2 regions of the Sulfitobacter sp. 1A13368 genome follow, and region 1 is predicted to be linked to the other one. Evidence: riboswitches for the same ligand, from Rfam matches in the RefSeq annotation. Region 1 holds a riboswitch; the other holds the start of a gene.
The links. Region 1 has a riboswitch for thiamine pyrophosphate ahead of thiD (bifunctional hydroxymethylpyrimidine kinase/phosphomethylpyrimidine kinase). Riboswitches for the same ligand answer to the same signal wherever they lie in the genome.

Region 1 (8,833 bases):
TATCGACAGCGGCTTCGGCTTTGATCTTTTGACGCTGGAGGCGCTGGCCAGCGAGCCGCTGCCGCTGATGCAGGACCACCTCGACGGCAAGCGCGATCCCTCGGCCGACGTGGCTGGGCTTCTCGACCGTCTGGTGGCGAAACTGGGCAGCGACAAGGTGAACTGGCCGCAGTGGCGCGAGACCCACAAGCCCGAGGCGGTGGAGGAACGCGCCCCGGCGCTACAGGCCACCCCCACAGCCGCGCCGGTGCTGCTGCGCGAGCGCCCGCTGCGCCTCTTGACCCCGCCCGAGGAGGTGCGCGTGATCTACGCCGTGCCCGAAGGCCCGCCCTCGCAGTTCAACTGGCGCCGCGTCACCTACAAGACCACCCGCCACGCGGGGCCTGAGCGGATCGCCCCCGAATGGTGGCGCGACCGCCCCGGCACCCGGCTGCGCGATTACTATAAAGTGGAGGTCGCGGGCGGCCAGCGCTTCTGGCTCTACCGCGAGGGCGTGATCCACGACGGTCGCGGGGCCGAGCCGCGCTGGTTCCTGCACGGGATGTTCGCCTGATGCCGCAGCAGGAGGGACATAAGCGCCGCACCTTGGGCGAGGACGGTTTCGCCGCCCCCGCCCGCGCAGAATATGTGGAGTTCGGGCTGGCCAGTTGCTTTTCCTTCCTGCGCGCCGCCTCGGACGCCGTCGATCTGGTCGAGACGGCGCATCACCACGGCTACGACAGCCTCGGCATCGCGGATCACAACACGCTGGCGGGCGTGGTGCGGCTGCATGTAGAGGCCGAAAAGGCGCATATCCGCCCCCTGATCGGCGCGCGTCTGGTGCTGCTCTGCGGGACCGAGATCCTCGCCTATCCGCAGGACCGCGCCGCCTATGCGCGGCTCTCGACGCTTCTGTCGGCGGGCAAGATGCAATCGGTCGACGGCGAATGGCAGCAAAAGGGCGAGACCCATCTGACGCTGGAAATGCTGCAGGGGCATGCCGAAGGGCTGCACCTGATCGTCATGCCGCCCGAAAACCTCGACCTCTTCGCCGCGGGCCTGCCGCGGCTGCTGAAAGCGCTGCCGGGGATGCGCCATATCGGGGCGAGCTTCCTCTACCGCGGCGATGATCGCGCGCGGATCAACCGGCTGGATGCGCTGGCCCGCGCCCATGGGCTGAGGCTGCTTGCCACCAACGACGTGCTCTACCACGCCCGCCACCGCCGTCCGCTTCAGGACGTGATGGTGGCGATCCGCGAGGGCGTGATCGTGCCCAAGGCGGGCTACCTGCTGGCCGCCAATGCCGAGCGGCATCTGAAATCGCCTGAGGCGATGATCCGCCTCTTCGCCGACTGGCCCCATGCCATAGCCGAGACGCGCCGCTTGGCGGACAAGATCGACTTCCGCCTCACCGATCTGGCCTATGAATACCCCCATGAGATCGTCCCCGAAGGCCGCCCCCCGATGGAGGAACTCGCCCGCCTGACATGGGAAGGCGCGGCCCGGCGCTACCCCGAAGGCGTGCCCGAAGCGGTGAAAAAGACCATCGAGAAGGAATTCGCCCTGATCTCCTCCAAGAAGATCGCGCGCTATTTCCTGACCATCTACGACATCGTCCGCTTCGCCCGCGAGGAGGCCGAGCCGCCGATCCTTTGTCAGGGGCGCGGCTCGGCGGCCAACTCCGCCGTCTGTTTCTGCCTCGGCATCACCTCGGTCGACCCGGCGGTGCATGACCTGCTCTTCGAGCGGTTCCTCAGCGAGGAACGCGACGAGCCGCCCGATATCGACGTCGATTTCGAGCATGAGCGGCGCGAGGAAGTCATCCAGTACATGTACGGCAAATACGGCCGCCACCGCGCCGGGCTCTGCGCCACGGTGATCCACTACCGCCCGCGCTCGGCCATCCGCGAGGTCGGCAAGGCGATGGGGCTTTCCGAAGACGTGACCTCGAAACTCGCCGGCACCGTCTGGGGCAGTTTCGAGGGTGAGATGGATGATGCCCGCGCCCGCGAGGCGGGGCTGGACCTGTCGGACCCCTACCTGCGCATGGTGCTGAAACTCGCCTCCCAGATGATCGGCATGCCGCGGCACCTGAGCCAGCACGTCGGCGGCTTCATTCTGACCGAACGCCCCCTGACCGAGATCGTGCCCATCGGCAACGGCGCCATGCCCGAGCGCAGTTTCATCGAATGGGACAAGGACGACATCGACGCTTTGCAGATCTTCAAGGTCGATATCCTCGCGCTCGGCATGCTGACCTGCATCGCCAAGTGCTTCGACCTGATCGAGGCGCATTACGACCGCCCGCTGGAACTGGCCACGGTGCCGGTGGAGGATCACGAGGACGACGCCACGGGGCGACCGACCTACGACATGCTCTGCCGCGGCGACAGCCTTGGTGTCTTTCAGGTGGAAAGCCGCGCGCAGATGGCCATGCTGCCAAAACTGCGCCCCCGCGTCTTCTATGATCTGGTGATCGAAGTCGCCATCGTCCGCCCCGGCCCCATTCAGGGCGACATGGTCCACCCCTACCTGCGCCGCCGTCAGGGGTTGGAGAGCGTCGTCTACCCCGCCCCCGGCCCGGCCTATCCGCAGGACGAGTTGTTCAGCATCCTCAGCCGGACGCTGGGCGTGCCGATCTTTCAGGAACAGGCGATGAAAATCTCCATCGACGCGGCGCGGTTCTCCCCCGCCGAGGCCAACGAGCTGCGCAAGGCCATGGCCACCTTCCGCTCGCGCGGGACGATCGAGAAGCTGCAGGACAAGATGGTGGGCCGCATGACCAAACGCGGCTACGATCCGGTCTTCGCGCAGCGCTGTTTCGACCAGATCAAGGGCTTCGGCGAATACGGCTTTCCCGAGAGCCATGCCGCAAGCTTCGCCAAGCTGGTCTATGTCTCAAGTTGGATGAAATGCCACTACCCGGCGGCCTTTGCCTGCGCGCTCTTGAACTCGCAGCCGATGGGCTTCTACGCGCCGGCGCAGATCGTGCGCGACGCCCGCGAGCATCAGGTCGAGGTGCGCGATGTCGACGTGAACCTCTCGGACTGGAACTGCACGCTGGAGCCTTGTGGGGACGGTTTCGCCCTGCGGCTGGGGCTGCGCATGGTAGACGGGCTGCAGGAAAAGGCCGGCGCGCGGATCATGGACCGGCGCGACGCGCCTTACGCGGATGTCGAAGATCTCAAGACCCGCGCAGGCCTCGATGCCAAGGCGATCCGCCAGCTTGCCGCCGCCGACACGATGCGCAGCATGGGGATCGACCGGCGCCAAGCGCTCTGGCAGGCCCAAGGGCTGCGCGACGCGCCCGCCTTGCCGATCTTCGACCATGTCGAAGCCTCGGCCCGCGGCCCGGAGCCGGAGGTGCATCTGCCGGTGATGCCGAAGGCCGAGCAGGTGGTCGCCGATTACCAGACGCTGCGCCTGTCGCTGAAGGCGCATCCGATGTCCTTCTACCGCGGGAGCCTCGCCGCGCAGGGGTTCTCCTCGGCCCGGGACCTTTCGCGCATGGGCCACGGGCGGCGGGTAAAGCTGGCGGGGCTGGTGCTGGTGCGCCAGAAACCCGGCAGCGCCAAGGGGGTCTGTTTCATCACGCTGGAGGATGAGTTTGGCGTCGCCAACCTCGTGATCTGGCCAAACATGTTCAAGCTCTACCGTCCCACGATCATGTCGTCGCGGCTTCTGGTCGTGGAGGGCCGCGTGCAGACCGACGGGCGGGTGATACATGTGGTGGCCGAGCGGCTCGAGAACCGCTCTGACCGGCTGGCCGCGCTCTCGGAAGCACCGATGCCCGGCATCACGACGCGGGGCGATCACCCGACCCATCCGCTGCCCGGTCAGGTGGCCATGCACGGCCACCCGCGTGATGCCAAGGTGATCCCCAAATCGCGGGATTTTCATTAACGAATCCTCATGCAATGCATGAGGTACGCACCGCAACTAACGGATATAAAACGAAACACAATAAATAACCGATCCCCTGTTGACCCTATGAACGCCCCTCGCTAGCCTGCCGGAAATCCGTTGGGGTGCCGCAAGGCTGAGAGGTGAAAACCGACCCATCGAACCTGATCCGGGTCGTACCGGCGTAGGGAACGGAAGCAAGCATCAGCCCCATCTGGGCGCTCGTTTACCCCGTATCTCCATGCCCTTGGCCCATCTAACGAATGGGGGGCCGAATGGCGTTTCAAGCACTGACGATTGCGGGGTCCGACAGCGGCGGCGGGGCGGGGATTCAGGCCGATCTCAAGACCTTTAGCGCGCTTGGCGCCTATGGGGCCAGCGTGCTCACCGCCGTGACCGCGCAGAACACCCGCGCCGTCACCGCGGTCGCCATGATCGCGCCTGCGATGATCCGCGCGCAGATGGCGGCGGTCTTTGACGATCTGGCCATCGGCGCGGTCAAGATTGGCATGTTGGGCGACCCGGCCACGATCTCCGCCGTGGCCGAGGAGCTGGCCGACTGCGCCGCGCCCGTTGTGCTCGACCCGGTGATGGTGGCGAAATCCGGCGATGCGCTGCTCTCTGCCGAAGCGGTGGAAACCCTGCGCGACCGGATGCTGCCCCGCGCCCATGTACTGACGCCGAACCTGCCCGAGGCCGCACGGCTGCTGGACACAGAAGAAGCCACCGACGAGGCCACCATGCTCGTGCAGGGCCGCGCGCTGCTGTCGCTCGGCCCCCGCGCGGTGCTGATGAAGGGCGGCCATGGCAAGGGCGAAACCTGCGTCGATCTGCTGATTTCCAAGGCCGACACCCTGCGCCTTTCCGCGCCCCGCCAGCAGACGGCGAACACCCATGGCACCGGCTGCACGCTCTCTGCCGCCATTGCCGCCGGTCTGGCGCGGGGCCTGCCTCTGCCGCAGGCGGTGGGAGCCGCTCATAGCTATCTGCAACGCGCCATTGCCGCGGCGGACGCCCTCAACATCGGCCATGGCCACGGGCCGGTCCATCATTTTCACGGCGTTTGGCCCCATGAGTGATGTCACCATCATCGGCGCGGGCGTGGCAGGGCTTTGGGCCGCGCGGGCCTGTCTGGCGCAGGGGCTGCGGCCCCGGCTCGTTGACCGCAAAGGCCCGCCCGGGCCGCACGGCTGTTCGTGGTGGGCGGGCGGCATGCTCGCCCCCTTTTGCGAAGGCGCGCTGAGCGAGCCTGCGGTGGTAACCCATGGACGGCGTGCCGCGGCGCTATGGGGGGAGATCACGGAAGTCACCCATCGGGGCACGCTGGTCCTCGCCCCCGAGCGGGACCGCGCGGAATTGCAGCGTTTCGCCGCCCGCACCGAAGGCCACAGCGACTGCGACGCCGAAGCCATCGCTGCCTGTGAGCCGGACCTCGCCGGGCGCCATCGCCGCGGGTTGTTCTTTGCCGAGGAAGCGCATCTGAACCCGCGCCAAGCGCTGCAAGACCTGACCCATGCGCTGGCCGCCGAGGGCGTGACGGTTGAGACCACGGCCCTCACCCCTTCGGAGGTCACAGGCCCGGTGATCGACTGCCGCGGCATGGTGGCCCGCGACGCTCTGCCCGGTTTGCGTGCCGTGCGCGGGGAGATGATCCTGCTGCGCGCGCCCGAGATCGCCCTCACCCGCCCGATCCGCCTGCTGCACCCGCGCCACCCGCTTTACGTCGTGCCGCGCGGGCAAGGCATCTACATGCTGGGCGCGACCCAGATCGAAAGCGCCAGCCGCAGCGGCATGACCGCCCGCTCGGCGCTGGAACTGCTCTCAGCCGCCTATGCGCTCGACCCGCGCTTTGCCGAGGGCGAGATCATCGAGATGGGCGCCGACCTGCGCCCGGCTTTCGCCGACAACCTGCCCGGCATCGTACAGCGCGGGGCGGTGCTGCATCTGAACGGATTGTTCCGGCACGGCTTTCTCATGGCGCCCGCCTTGGCCGAACAGGCTGCGGGCTTTCTGGCAACAGCGACAACGGGGGATTTATTCCGTGAAGATTGAAGTGAACGGCAAGACGCGTGAGGTCGCGGCCTCCCAGCTTAACGCGGCATTGGCAGAGCTGGGTTGGGGCGAGGCAAAAGTCGCCACAGCCCTCAACGGCAGTTTCGTTCCCGCAGGCGCGCGGGGCGAGACCATGCTGAGCGACGGCGACCGGCTCGAAGTGCTCAGCGCCATGCAGGGGGGCTGAGTGATGCGCGATTTCTACGGCACCACCCTGCCCCTGCCGCTGATGCTGGGCACCGCGCGCTACCCCTCGCCCGCGGTGATGGAGGCCGCCTTTCGCCAAAGCGCCGCGCCGGTCGCCACGGTTTCGCTGCGCCGCGAACAGGGGGCGGGACAGGCGTTTTGGGACATGGTGCGCGGCTTGGGCGTGCATCTGCTGCCCAATACCGCCGGCTGCCATTCCGCGCGCGAGGCGATCACCACGGCGCAGATGGCGCGAGAGTATTTCGGCACCAATTGGATCAAGCTCGAGGTCATCGGCCATGCCGACACCCTGCAACCTGACCCCTTCGGGCTGGTCGAGGCTGCCGAGGCGCTCTGCGCCGATGGGTTCGAGGTCTTCCCCTATACCACCGAGGATCAGGTGCTGGCCGCGCGGCTGGTCGATGCGGGCTGCCGGGTGCTGATGCCATGGGGTGCGCCCATCGGCTCGGGGCTGGGGCTGAACAACCTGCACGGGCTGCGCAGCCTGCGGGCGGCCTTTCCCGATGTGGCGATGGTGATCGATGCAGGTCTCGGCCTGCCCAGCCATGCGGCACAGGCGTTGGAGATGGGGTTCGACGCGGTACTGCTGAACACCGCCGTGGCCGAGGCCGCAGACCCCGCCGCCATGGCCGAAGCCTTTGCACTGGCCTGCCGCGCGGGCGCGCTTGCTGCCGCTTCCGGCCCCATGGGCCAGCGCGACATGGCCGTGCCCTCCACCCCCGTCATTGGAAAGGCTTGGCTATGAGCTTGCCGCGTTTCTACCCCGTCTTCGATAGTGCCGCATGGGTCGCGCGGGCCGTGCCCTTGGGGGTGAAGCTGGTGCAACTGCGCATCAAGGACGCGCCCGAAGAGGTGCTGCGGGCCGAGATCACCACCGCGCTCGACCTCTGCCGCCAGCACGGCGCACTGCTGGTGGTGAATGACCACTGGCAACTGGCGATTGAACTGGGAGCCGATTGGCTGCATCTGGGGCAAGAGGATTTGGACAGTGCCGACATCCCCGCGATCCGCGCCGCCGGGCTGAAGCTGGGCCTGTCGACCCATGACCATGCCGAGCTTGACCGCGCGCTGGCCCTCGCCCCCGATTACATCGCCCTCGGCCCCGTCTATCCGACCATTCTGAAAAAAATGAAATGGACCGAACAGGGCCTCGACCGGCTGACGGAATGGAAAGCGCGGATCGGGGACATTCCGCTTTGCGCCATTGGCGGCATGTCTGTCGCCCGCGCGCCGGGGGCCTTTGCTGCCGGGGCCGATACGGTGGCGGCGGTCACGGATATCACGCTGCACGCAGACCCCGAAGCGCGGATGCGCGAATGGCTTGAGGTGACGGCATGAGCCGCTATGTCCGCCAGACGGTTCTGCCGCAGATCGGCGCCGAGGGGCAAGCGCGGCTCACGGCGGCGCATGTGCTGGTCGTCGGTGCCGGAGCGCTGGCGGTGCCTGTGCTGCAATATCTCGTCGGGGCCGGTGTCGGGCGGATCACATTGGTCGACGGCGATCAGGTGGCCTTGAGCAATCTGCACCGCCAACCGCTCTACCGGATGGACGGTATCGGCAGCCCCAAGGTCCGTGCCGCCGCCGAGGCGATGGCGGCGCTGAACCCCGAGGTAACGCTTGTGCCGCGTGCCGAATGGCTCACCCCCGCCAATGCGCCCGCCCTGCTGGCGGACTGCGATATCGCGCTCGACTGCGCCGACACTTTCGCCGCCAGCCTGACCCTGTCGGACGAAGCCCGCGCGCAGGGCAAACCGCTGATTTCAGCCTCGGCCCTTGGGCTGTCGGGCTATGTCGGCGGTTTCTGCGGGAGTGCCCCCTCGCTCCGCGCTGTTTTCCCTGACCTGCCCCAGGCGGCAGCGACATGTGACACGGCGGGCGTCTTGGGGCCCGTGGTCGGGATGATCGGCGCGGCACAGGCGCAGATGGCGCTCTCGGTCCTGCTGGGCCTCACGCCCTCCCCGCTGGGGCAACTCTTGATCTGGGACGCCGCGCAATGGCGCATGTCGGGCTTTCGTTTCGACAGCGCGCCCGAGCCTGCGCGCGCCGCGGGTTTCATCGCCGAAAGCCAGATCGCCTCGCGCGATATGGTCATCGACCTGCGCGCCGAAGCGCCCGCGCCTTTCTCAGACCAAGCGCGCCATGTCCCGCCCGAGGCGCTGCCGGACTTGCCGTTGCCAGCCGATGCACCCCGCATCGTGCTAGCCTGCCGCACCGGCCTGCGCGCGCATCACGCGGCCAACACCCTTCGCCCCCGCTGGCCGGGCGAGATCGCCCTACTCGCCCTCCCCGGCGCCTGACCCTTTTCCCGCATAAACGATATACTGGAGACCCTTCGTGAAAAACATCCTCGCCCCCCTTGCCCTGACGCTGATCACAGCCCCTGCCTTGGCCCAAGACAAGATGACCGTCATGCTCGACTGGTTCGTGAACCCCGACCACGGGCCGATCATTCTGGCGCAGGAAAAGGGCTATTTCACCGATGCGGGGTTAGAGGTCGAACTCGTCTCCCCCGCCGACCCGAATGAGCCGCCGCGCATGGTGGCGGCGGGCCGGGTCGATCTTGCGGTCTCCTATCAACCGGAACTGCATCTCGCCCAGCGCGAGGGGTTGGACCTGCGCCGTGTGGGCACGCTGGTCGAAACCCCGCTCACCTGCCTCGTGGTCCGCGCCGACGGGCCGGTGCAGGAGATGG
Region 2 (8,833 bases), on a different contig from region 1:
ACAGAGGAATTCGAACTTGGGATCGGTGCTCACATCGCCCCCACTTCGTCGGGAATGTCGTAGAAGGTCGGGTGGCGGTAGACCTTGTCGTTCGCGGGCTCATAGAGCGCGCCCTTCTCCTCGGGCGAGGAGGCGGCGATGGCGCTGGCTTCGACCGCCCAGATGCTCACGCCTTCGTTGCGGCGGGTATAGACGTCGCGGGCGTTCTTGATCGCCATTTCCGCATCGGCCGCATGCAGGCTGCCGACATGGCGGTGGCTCAAACCGTGCTGGCCCCGGATGAAGATCTCCCACAGGGGCCATTCGGTGGCGCGCGCCTTGCCGTGGGGCGCGGCCTCGGTGCCGTCGTATTCGCTGGATTCAGGGCTGCTCATGTCGCTTACTCCGCTGCCATTTGTCTGCTGCGCTTTTTCTCGGCGTGGGCCAGAAGCCCCTCGCGCACCCAACGGCCTTCCTCCCAGGCCTTGTTGCGCGCCGCCAGCCGTTCGGTGTTGCAGGGGCCATTGCCCTTGAGCACCTGATAGAACTCTTCCCAGTCCGGTTCGGCGAAATCGTAGTGGCCGGTCTCCTCGTTGAACTTGAGGGTCTCGTCGGGGATCGTGAGGCCGAGGTATTCCGCCTGCGGCACCGTCTCATCGACGAACTTCTGACGCAGCTCGTCATTGGTGTTCATCTTGATCTTCCACGCCATCGATTGCGCGGAATGGACCGAATCCTTGTCCGAAGGGCCGAACATCATCAGCGCCGGGAACCAGAAGCGGTTAAGCGCGTCTTGCGCCATCTTGCGCTGCGCGGGGGTGCCGTTGGCCATCTTCATCATGATGTCGAAGCCCTGACGCTGGTGGAAGGATTCCTCCTTACAGATACGCACCATGGCGCGGGCGTAGGGGCCGTAAGAGGTCCGCTGCAGCGGCACCTGGTTCATGATCGCGGCACCGTCGACCAACCAGCCCACGGCGCCCATGTCTGCCCATGTCAGGGTCGGATAGTTGAAGATCGAGGAATACTTCATCTTCCCGGACAGCAGATCGCGGGTCATCTGGTCGCGGGTCACGCCCAGCGTTTCCGCCGCGCAGTAGAGGTAGAGGCCGTGGCCGGCCTCGTCCTGCACTTTTGCGAGAAGGATCGCCTTGCGCTCCAATGTGGGCGCGCGGGTGATCCAGTTGCCCTCGGGCAGCTGGCCGACGATCTCGGAATGCGCATGCTGTCCGATCTGGCGGATCAGGTTCTTGCGATAGCCCTCGGGCATCCAGTCCTTCGGCTCGATCTTGCCGCCCGCGTCGATGCGTTCCTGAAAGGCGCGCTCTTCGGGGTCCATCTCGTCAAGGGATTTGACGCCCTTGCCGGTGGATTTGATCATCTGTGCATACATCGGTCCGTTCCTTTCGAGGAAAGAAGTGTCAGCCAGCGTTTTCGAGGATCAGGGCGACGCCCTGACCCACGCCCACACACATGGTACATAGCGCGTATTTGCCGCCTGTCCGCTTGAGCTGCAGCGCCGCGGTCATCACCAGACGCGCGCCGGACATGCCAAGCGGGTGGCCGATTGCGATGGCGCCGCCGTTGGCGTTCACATGGGGCGCGTCATCCGGCACGCCAAGAGCGCGCAGGGTGGCGAGGCCCTGGCTCGCGAAGGCTTCGTTGAGTTCGATCACGTCCATCTGCTCGATCGTGAGACCCGCGCGGTCCAGTACCTTGCGCACGGCAGGGATCGGGCCGATGCCCATGACGCGCGGTTCAACGCCTGCAGCAGACATCGCCACGAAGCGGGCGATGGGGGTCAGGCCGTGGTCCTTCACGCCCGCTTCCGAAGCCAACAGCATCGCTGCCGCGCCGTCGTTCACGCCCGAGGCATTGCCGGCAGTAACAGTGAGATCCGCGCCGTTGATGCCGCGCAGCTTGCCGAGTTTTTCCAACGTGGTGCCAGGGCGGGGGTGTTCGTCGCTGTCGACGACGATATCCTCGCCCTTGCGCTGCGGAATGGTGACCGGGGCGATCTCCTCGGCAAAGATGCCTCTCTCGGCGGCGGCGGCATAGCGTTCCTGGCTGCGTGCCGCGAAGGCGTCCTGATCTTCGCGCGAAACGTCGTAGTCTGCGGCGACGTTGTCGGCGGTTTCCGGCATGGAATCCACGCCGAACTGCGCCTTCATCTTCGGGTTCACGAAGCGCCAGCCGATGGTCGTGTCATAGACGGCATTGTTGCGCGAAAAGGCGGTCTCGGCCTTGGGCATGACGAAGGGCGCGCGCGACATGCTCTCGATCCCGCCGGCGATGGCGAGGTCCATGTCGCCCGCGCGGATCGCCCGGGCGGCGGCGCCGACGGCGTCCATGCCGCTGGCGCAGAGACGGTTGATCGTGGCACCCGGCACATCGACCGGCAGACCGGCCAATAGCGACGCCATGCGTGCCACGTTGCGGTTGTCCTCGCCCGCCTGATTGGCGCAGCCCATGATCACGTCATCGACCCGCGCCCAATCGACGGAAGGGTTCCGCTCCATCAGCGCCTTCAACGGTACGGCGGCCAGATCATCGGCGCGAACCGAAGAGAGGGCGCCGCCGTAACGGCCAATGGGGGTGCGCTGCGCGTCGCAGATGAATGCCTGCATGGGGGTCTCCTGTTGTTGCACCGCAATCTACACATCGGGGCGATTCGGTTCAATAAAAATGTTACGGAATGAAATTAGAGGGTCGATTTTGGTAACACGTCACCGCCCTGTCACCAAAGCTTTGCCAAAGAGTCACGCATTCGTCGGCCATCTGTCACGCGCCGGGGGTTCTGTGCTGCCATCGCCACCCTCAGAGGAAGCTCAAGATGACCAAACTGATCCGCCCGACCCGCCGTGCTGTGCTGGCGGGCTCCACCGCCTTTGCCGCAAGCCTTGCCATGCCCAGCCTCAGCCGTGCGGCCTCGCGCCCGGTGTTTACCCATGGGGTGCAATCGGGCGATGTCGACACGCAGTCCGGCATGATCTGGACCCGTACCGACCGCCCGGCACGGGTGCAGGTCGAAATCTCCACCACCGAAAGCTTTGCCAACGCGCGCCAGCTTGCGCCGATGAATGCGTTGCCGAACCACGATCTGGCGGTGAAACGTCTGGTCGAAGGGCTGCCCTCGGATCAGGATATCTTTTACCGCTTCACCGCCGCCGATCTGAGCGACATCAACGCCACCTCCGAGCCGATCATCGGCCAGTTCCGCACCGCGCCCACCGCGCGCCGCGACGTGCGCTTTGCTTGGTCCGGTGACACCGCCGGTCAGGGCTGGGGCATCGACGATGAGGGCATGCGCACCTATGCGACCATGGCCAAACACCGCCCCGACTTCTTCCTGCATTCCGGTGACACCATCTATGCCGATGGCCCGCTTGAGGATGAGGTGCAGCTTGACGATGGCGCGATGTGGAAGAACACCACCATCATCGACGAGAAGCGCAAGGTGGCCGAGACGCTGGACGAATACCGCGGCCAGTGGAAATACAACCTGATGGACGCCCATGTGCGTGAGATGAACGCCCATGTGCCGACCTTCATGCAATGGGACGACCATGAAGTCGTGAACAACTGGTCCTCCTCGCGCAGCCTGATGGAAGACGACCGCTATAGCGAGAAGTCGATCCATGTCCTCGCCGCGCGCGCTTCGCAGGCCTTCCATGAGATGACCCCGCTGCGCATCACTCCTGCCGAGCCGGGCCGGGTCTATCGCAAGATCAACTACGGTCCGATGCTGGATGTCTTCTTCCTCGACCTGCGCAGCTACCGGGGGCCGAACAGCGAGAACATGCAGACCGAGATGTCGCAGGCCACCGATATCCTCGGGGCCGAGCAGATGGCATGGCTCAAGCGGGAGCTGACCAATTCGGCGGCCACGTGGAAGGTCATCGCCTGCGACATGCCCATCGGTCTGGTCGTCGGCGGCGGGGCCGAGGCGGTTGCCAATGGCGACAATGGTGCCACCAAGGGCCGCGAGCAAGAGATTGCAGGGCTGCTGCGTTTCATCAAGACCGCGCAGGTCGACAACGTGGTCTGGTTCACGGCGGATGTGCATTACACCGCCGCGCATTACTACAATCCCGACAAGGCGCAGTTTCAGGACTTTGACCCGTTTTGGGAGTTCGTCTCGGGCCCGCTGCACGCGGGCACCTTTGGTCCGAACGAGTTGGACGGTACCTTTGGCCCCGAGTTGAAATACGTCAAAGCACCGGAAGAGGGTCAGGTGAACCTGCCGCCTTCTGCTGGTCTGCAATTCTTTGGGTTGGTCGATATCGACGCCAAGACCCAGCAGATGAAAGTGCGCCTGATGGACCGTGCCGATACGGAGCTTTATTCGGTGACGCTCGACCCTAAAGGGGCGGCGATCTAAGCGCCCTCCGCTTGGCACAGTGAGAGGATCGCCCGGATGCGGGCGATCCTTTTCGTTTCAGTAGTCGACGCCGCGCTGTGCTTTGATGCCCGCTTTGAACGGGTGTTTAACCTCGGACATTTCGGTCACCAGATCGGCATAGTCGCAAAGCTCGGGCCGGGCGTCGCGGCCTGTCAGCACCACGGCTGTGCGCTTGTCGCGGGCATCCAGCCCGGCGATCACATCTTCGATCTTGAGGTATTCATAGCGGATGGCGATGTTGATCTCATCCATCACCACAAGGTCATAGTCCCCGCTCTCCATCATCTCGCGCGCCTTGCCGAATGCGGCCTCGGCGGCGGCGATGTCGCGGTTGCGGTCTTGGGTGTCCCAAGTGAAGCCTTCGCCCATCGTGTGCCATATCACCTCGTCCAGCCGTTCAAAGAACAATCGTTCGCCGGTTTTCCATTTGCCCTTGATGAACTGCACCACGCCGACGCGCTGCTTCCAGCCAAGCGCACGCACCACGACGCCGAAGGCGGAAGAGGATTTGCCCTTGCCCGGGCCGGTATGGACCAGCACCAGACCCTTGTCCGGGTCTTGCAACTCGGCCACCTTGGCGCGCTGTTCGGCCTGACGCTGCTGCATCTTTTCCTTGTGATCTTTCGGATCCGCGTCGCTCATCGGTCATCTCCTCTATCCGGTTTTGGGGCACCATAGGGAGAGGCCGGGCCGGGCGAAAGCCCGCATTCGATCACGCTTTGGGATCGGTGACAGACCGCGCCTTGCCCCGTTCCATTCCCAACTGCCGCTCGCGCCAGATCACCAGCGCGCCCGCGCTGATCACCAACGCCGCGCCGGCCAGCATCATCACCGTGGGCAGTTCGGCAAAGAAGACATAGCCCAGCAAAATGGCGAAAAGCATTGAGGTGTAGTCATAGGGTGCCAGCATCGAGGCCGAGCCAAAGCGATAGGCCGAGGTGATCAGGATCTGCGCCACCCCGCCGATCAACCCGGCGAGGACCAGCAGGACAAAGGTTTGCAGATCGGGGATGACCCAGCCGAAGGGCAAAGTGCAAAGCGCCAGCAGGGAGGCGGTGCAAGAGAAGTAGAAGACGATCGCGGCGGTGTCTTCGTTCTGCACCAATTGACGAATGTGGATCTGCACGAGGCTGCGCACCATTGTCGCCATCAGGATCAGCAACGCGCCGATGGTGGCTGTCTGCTCCATCGTGCCGATGCTGGTGAAACGCGGCCAGAGGATGATCATCACCCCCACCAACCCGATCGCCACAGCACTCACGCGGATCAGTCGGATTTTTTCGCCCAGCAACACGGCGGCGAGGATGACGGTGAAAATCGGTGTGGCAAAGCCAATGGCCGTGACCTCGGGCAGGGGCAGCAGGCCGAGGCCGGTGAAGGTCAGCCCCATCGCCGTGGTGCCGAACAGCCCGCGCCAGACATGGCCCATCGGGTTTTGCGTCTTCAGCCCGCTTTTCAATTTGCCGCGCTGCGCCAGCCAGATCAGGATCACTGGAATGGCAAAGAAGGAGCGGAAGAAGACCGACTCTCCCGCGGGAACCTCGTCGGCCAGCGATTTGATGATCGCGGACATGCAGGTGAAAAGCAGGATCGCCGTGATTTTCAGTCCGACACCAAGGGCGGGGCGGGCGGAGAAATCATCGACTTTCATGCTTTGATCCTCACGCCTCGGGGCCAATTATGCCGCGGTTCTGGCCAATCTGTCCGCGATGCAGCAGCAGGTGATCCAGCAGCACGCAGGCCATCATCGCCTCGCCCACCGGCACCGCGCGGATGCCGACGCAGGGATCGTGGCGGCCCTTGGTGATGATCTCAGTCTCTTCGCCCTGTTTCGTGATCGTGCGCCGCGTGGTCAGGATGCTGGAGGTCGGCTTCACCGCGAAGCGCAGCACCACATCCTGCCCGGTGCTGATCCCGCCCAAGATGCCGCCCGCGTGGTTCGAGGAATATTCCGGCCCATCGGGTCCCATGGTGATCTCATCGGCATTCAATTCGCCGGTCAGCATCGCAGCCGACATGCCCTCGCCGATCTCCACGCCCTTGACGGCATTGATGCTCATCATCGCGGCGGCCAGATCGGTGTCGAGCTTGCCATAGACCGGCGCGCCGAGGCCCGCAGGCACGCCGCGCGCCGTGACTTCGATGATCGCGCCGACGCTGCTGCCCGATTTGCGCAGCCCGTCGAGGTAGTCGGCCCAGTCCGCCGCCGCCTTGGCATCCGGCACCCAAAAGGGGTTTTGGTCGATCTGGTCCCAATCGAACGCCTTGCGGTCGATCTTATGCGGCCCCATCTGCACCATATAGCCGGTGATCTGAAGCTTTGGGGCCAGCGCCTTGATCGCCTCCCGTGCCAGACCGCCCGCCGCCACCCGCGCGGCGGTCTCCCGGGCCGAGGAACGGCCACCCCCGCGATAGTCGCGGATGCCGTATTTTTGGAAATAGGTGATGTCGGCGTGACCGGGGCGAAACTTGTCCTTGATGTCGCCGTAGTCTTTCGAGCGTTGATCGGTGTTCTCGATCATCAACTGGATCGGCGTGCCGGTGGTGACCCCTTCAAAGGTGCCCGACAGGATCCGCACCTCATCCGCTTCGCGCCGCTGAGTGGTGTATTTGTTCTGGCCCGGTTTGCGCTTGTCGAGCCACTGCTGGATCATGCCCTCGTCAATCGGCACGCCGGGAGGGCAGCCGTCGATGGTCGCCCCAAGGGCGGGCCCGTGGCTCTCGCCCCATGTGGTGACCCGGTAAAGATGGCCAAAGCTGTTGATCGACATGGGCGGACCTCCTGTTGTCAAACCCTTAGCCGGGGCAGCGCCCTGCCTCAAGGGGATTTGCCTTGCCAATTGTGTGGGGGGCATCTACCCCTGACGCTACCTCGGGGGGCCTTTGGGCTGAGATGTGCATGCTGTGCGGACCCGTTGAACCTGAACCGGTTAACACCGGCGGAGGGAAGGTCAGGACAAACATCCACCTTTTACCTTTCGCCGCAAAAGGAGGATGCGATGAAGTATCTTACACTTGCTGCGGGCGTCATGGGCGCATCGGCCGCATGGGCCGAGACGCCTGAACTGACGGTCTATACCTACGACAGTTTCGTCACCGAATGGGGGCCGGGCCCGGCCATCGAAGAGGGGTTCGAGGCCGAATGCGGCTGCGATCTGAAATTCGTTGGCATGGGCGATGGCGCGGCCTTGCTGGCGCGGCTCAAGCTTGAAGGCGCACGGTCGGACGCGGATATCGTGCTGGGGCTGGACACCAGCCTCGTCGCCGCCGCGAAAGAGACCGATCTGTTTGGGCCGAGCGGGTTGCAGGCCGACTATGACCTGCCGATCACTTGGGAAGACGAAGTTTTCGTGCCCTATGACTGGGGCTATTTCGCCTTTGTTCACGGCACCGATCTGGACGCGCCCGGTAGTTTCAAAGCGCTGGCCGAGAGCGATCTGAAAATCGTGATCCAAGACCCGCGCTCTTCGACGCCCGGTTTGGGGCTGCTGATGTGGGTCAAAGCGGCCTATGGCGATGAGGCGCCCGAGGTTTGGACGGGACTGGCCGACAATGTCGTGACCGTGACAAAGGGTTGGTCCGAAGCCTATGGCCTCTTCCTTGAAGGCGAGGCTGACATGGTGCTGAGCTACACCACTTCCCCCGCTTATCACCTGATCGCGGAGGAGGACGACAGCAAGACCGCAGCGCTGTTCGACGAAGGCCACTACATGCAGATCGAAGTGGCGGGGAAGCTTGCCGGGTCGGATCAGCCGGAACTGGGGGATCGGTTCTTGCAATACCTCGTCTCTGATGCCGCGCAATCGGTGCTGCCGACGACCAACTGGATGTATCCCGCCGTGACGCCCGAAGGCGGTCTGCCCGCAGGGTTCGAGGGCATGATCCAGCCCGGCAAGGCGCTGTTGGTGCCGAACGACGAGGTCCCCGCGCTCCGTGAGGAGGCTTTGGACGAATGGCTGACCGCGCTGTCGCGTTAAGCGGCAAGACGGGGCTTTTCGCCGCCGCGCTGGTCGCAGGGCTGATCCTTGCCGCTTTGGTCGCCGTCTTCGCGGCGGCCGATGTGGGCGCAGGGCTTGGCCCGGCGGATTGGGCGGCGGTGCGGTTTACCGCGACACAGGCGGTCTGGTCGGCAGTGCTGTCTGTGCTGCTGGCCGTGCCGGTGGCGCGGGCGCTGGCGCGGCGGCGGTTTTGGGGGCGCGGCGCGCTGATCACGCTGCTGGGCGCGCCCTTCATTCTGCCGGTGATCGTGGCGGTGCTGGGGCTGCTGACGGTCTTTGGCCGCTCGGGCGTGCTCAACCAATTTGGCGCGGCTCTTGGCCTGCCGCCGGTGTCGATCTACGGGCTGCATGGTGTGGTACTGGCGCATGTCTTCTTTAACCTGCCGCTGGCGACGCGGCTTTTGCTGCAAGGCTGGCAGAGCATCCCTTCTGAGCGGTTTCGGCTTGCTGGGCA

Region 2: it holds a riboswitch for thiamine pyrophosphate, as region 1 does, so the genes downstream of both, thiB (thiamine ABC transporter substrate binding subunit) here and thiD (bifunctional hydroxymethylpyrimidine kinase/phosphomethylpyrimidine kinase) in region 1, are expected to answer to the same signal.

What each region holds. Positions count from the first base shown of each region.
Region 1 is NZ_JBIFFR010000002.1:249,708-258,540, reverse strand. Features, by position in the region: gene ACGYK4_RS04825 (Y-family DNA polymerase) at 1-553, shown strand, start outside; gene ACGYK4_RS04820 (error-prone DNA polymerase) at 553-3,882, shown strand; TPP riboswitch at 3,994-4,090, shown strand; gene thiD (bifunctional hydroxymethylpyrimidine kinase/phosphomethylpyrimidine kinase) at 4,158-4,961, shown strand; gene ACGYK4_RS04810 (FAD-dependent oxidoreductase) at 4,954-5,934, shown strand; gene thiS (sulfur carrier protein ThiS) at 5,924-6,121, shown strand; gene ACGYK4_RS04800 (thiazole synthase) at 6,125-6,886, shown strand; gene ACGYK4_RS04795 (thiamine phosphate synthase) at 6,883-7,479, shown strand; gene ACGYK4_RS04790 (ThiF family adenylyltransferase) at 7,476-8,438, shown strand; gene ACGYK4_RS04785 (ABC transporter substrate-binding protein) at 8,476-8,833, shown strand, end outside.
Region 2 is NZ_JBIFFR010000003.1:186,935-195,767, forward strand. Features, by position in the region: gene paaB (1,2-phenylacetyl-CoA epoxidase subunit PaaB) at 30-374, opposite strand; gene paaA (1,2-phenylacetyl-CoA epoxidase subunit PaaA) at 380-1,372, opposite strand; gene pcaF (3-oxoadipyl-CoA thiolase) at 1,401-2,606, opposite strand; gene ACGYK4_RS07975 (alkaline phosphatase D family protein) at 2,813-4,360, shown strand; gene cobO (cob(I)yrinic acid a,c-diamide adenosyltransferase) at 4,418-5,023, opposite strand; gene ACGYK4_RS07985 (DMT family transporter) at 5,094-6,032, opposite strand; gene aroC (chorismate synthase) at 6,043-7,152, opposite strand; TPP riboswitch at 7,245-7,346, shown strand; gene thiB (thiamine ABC transporter substrate binding subunit) at 7,381-8,358, shown strand; gene ACGYK4_RS08000 (thiamine/thiamine pyrophosphate ABC transporter permease ThiP) at 8,334-8,833, shown strand, end outside.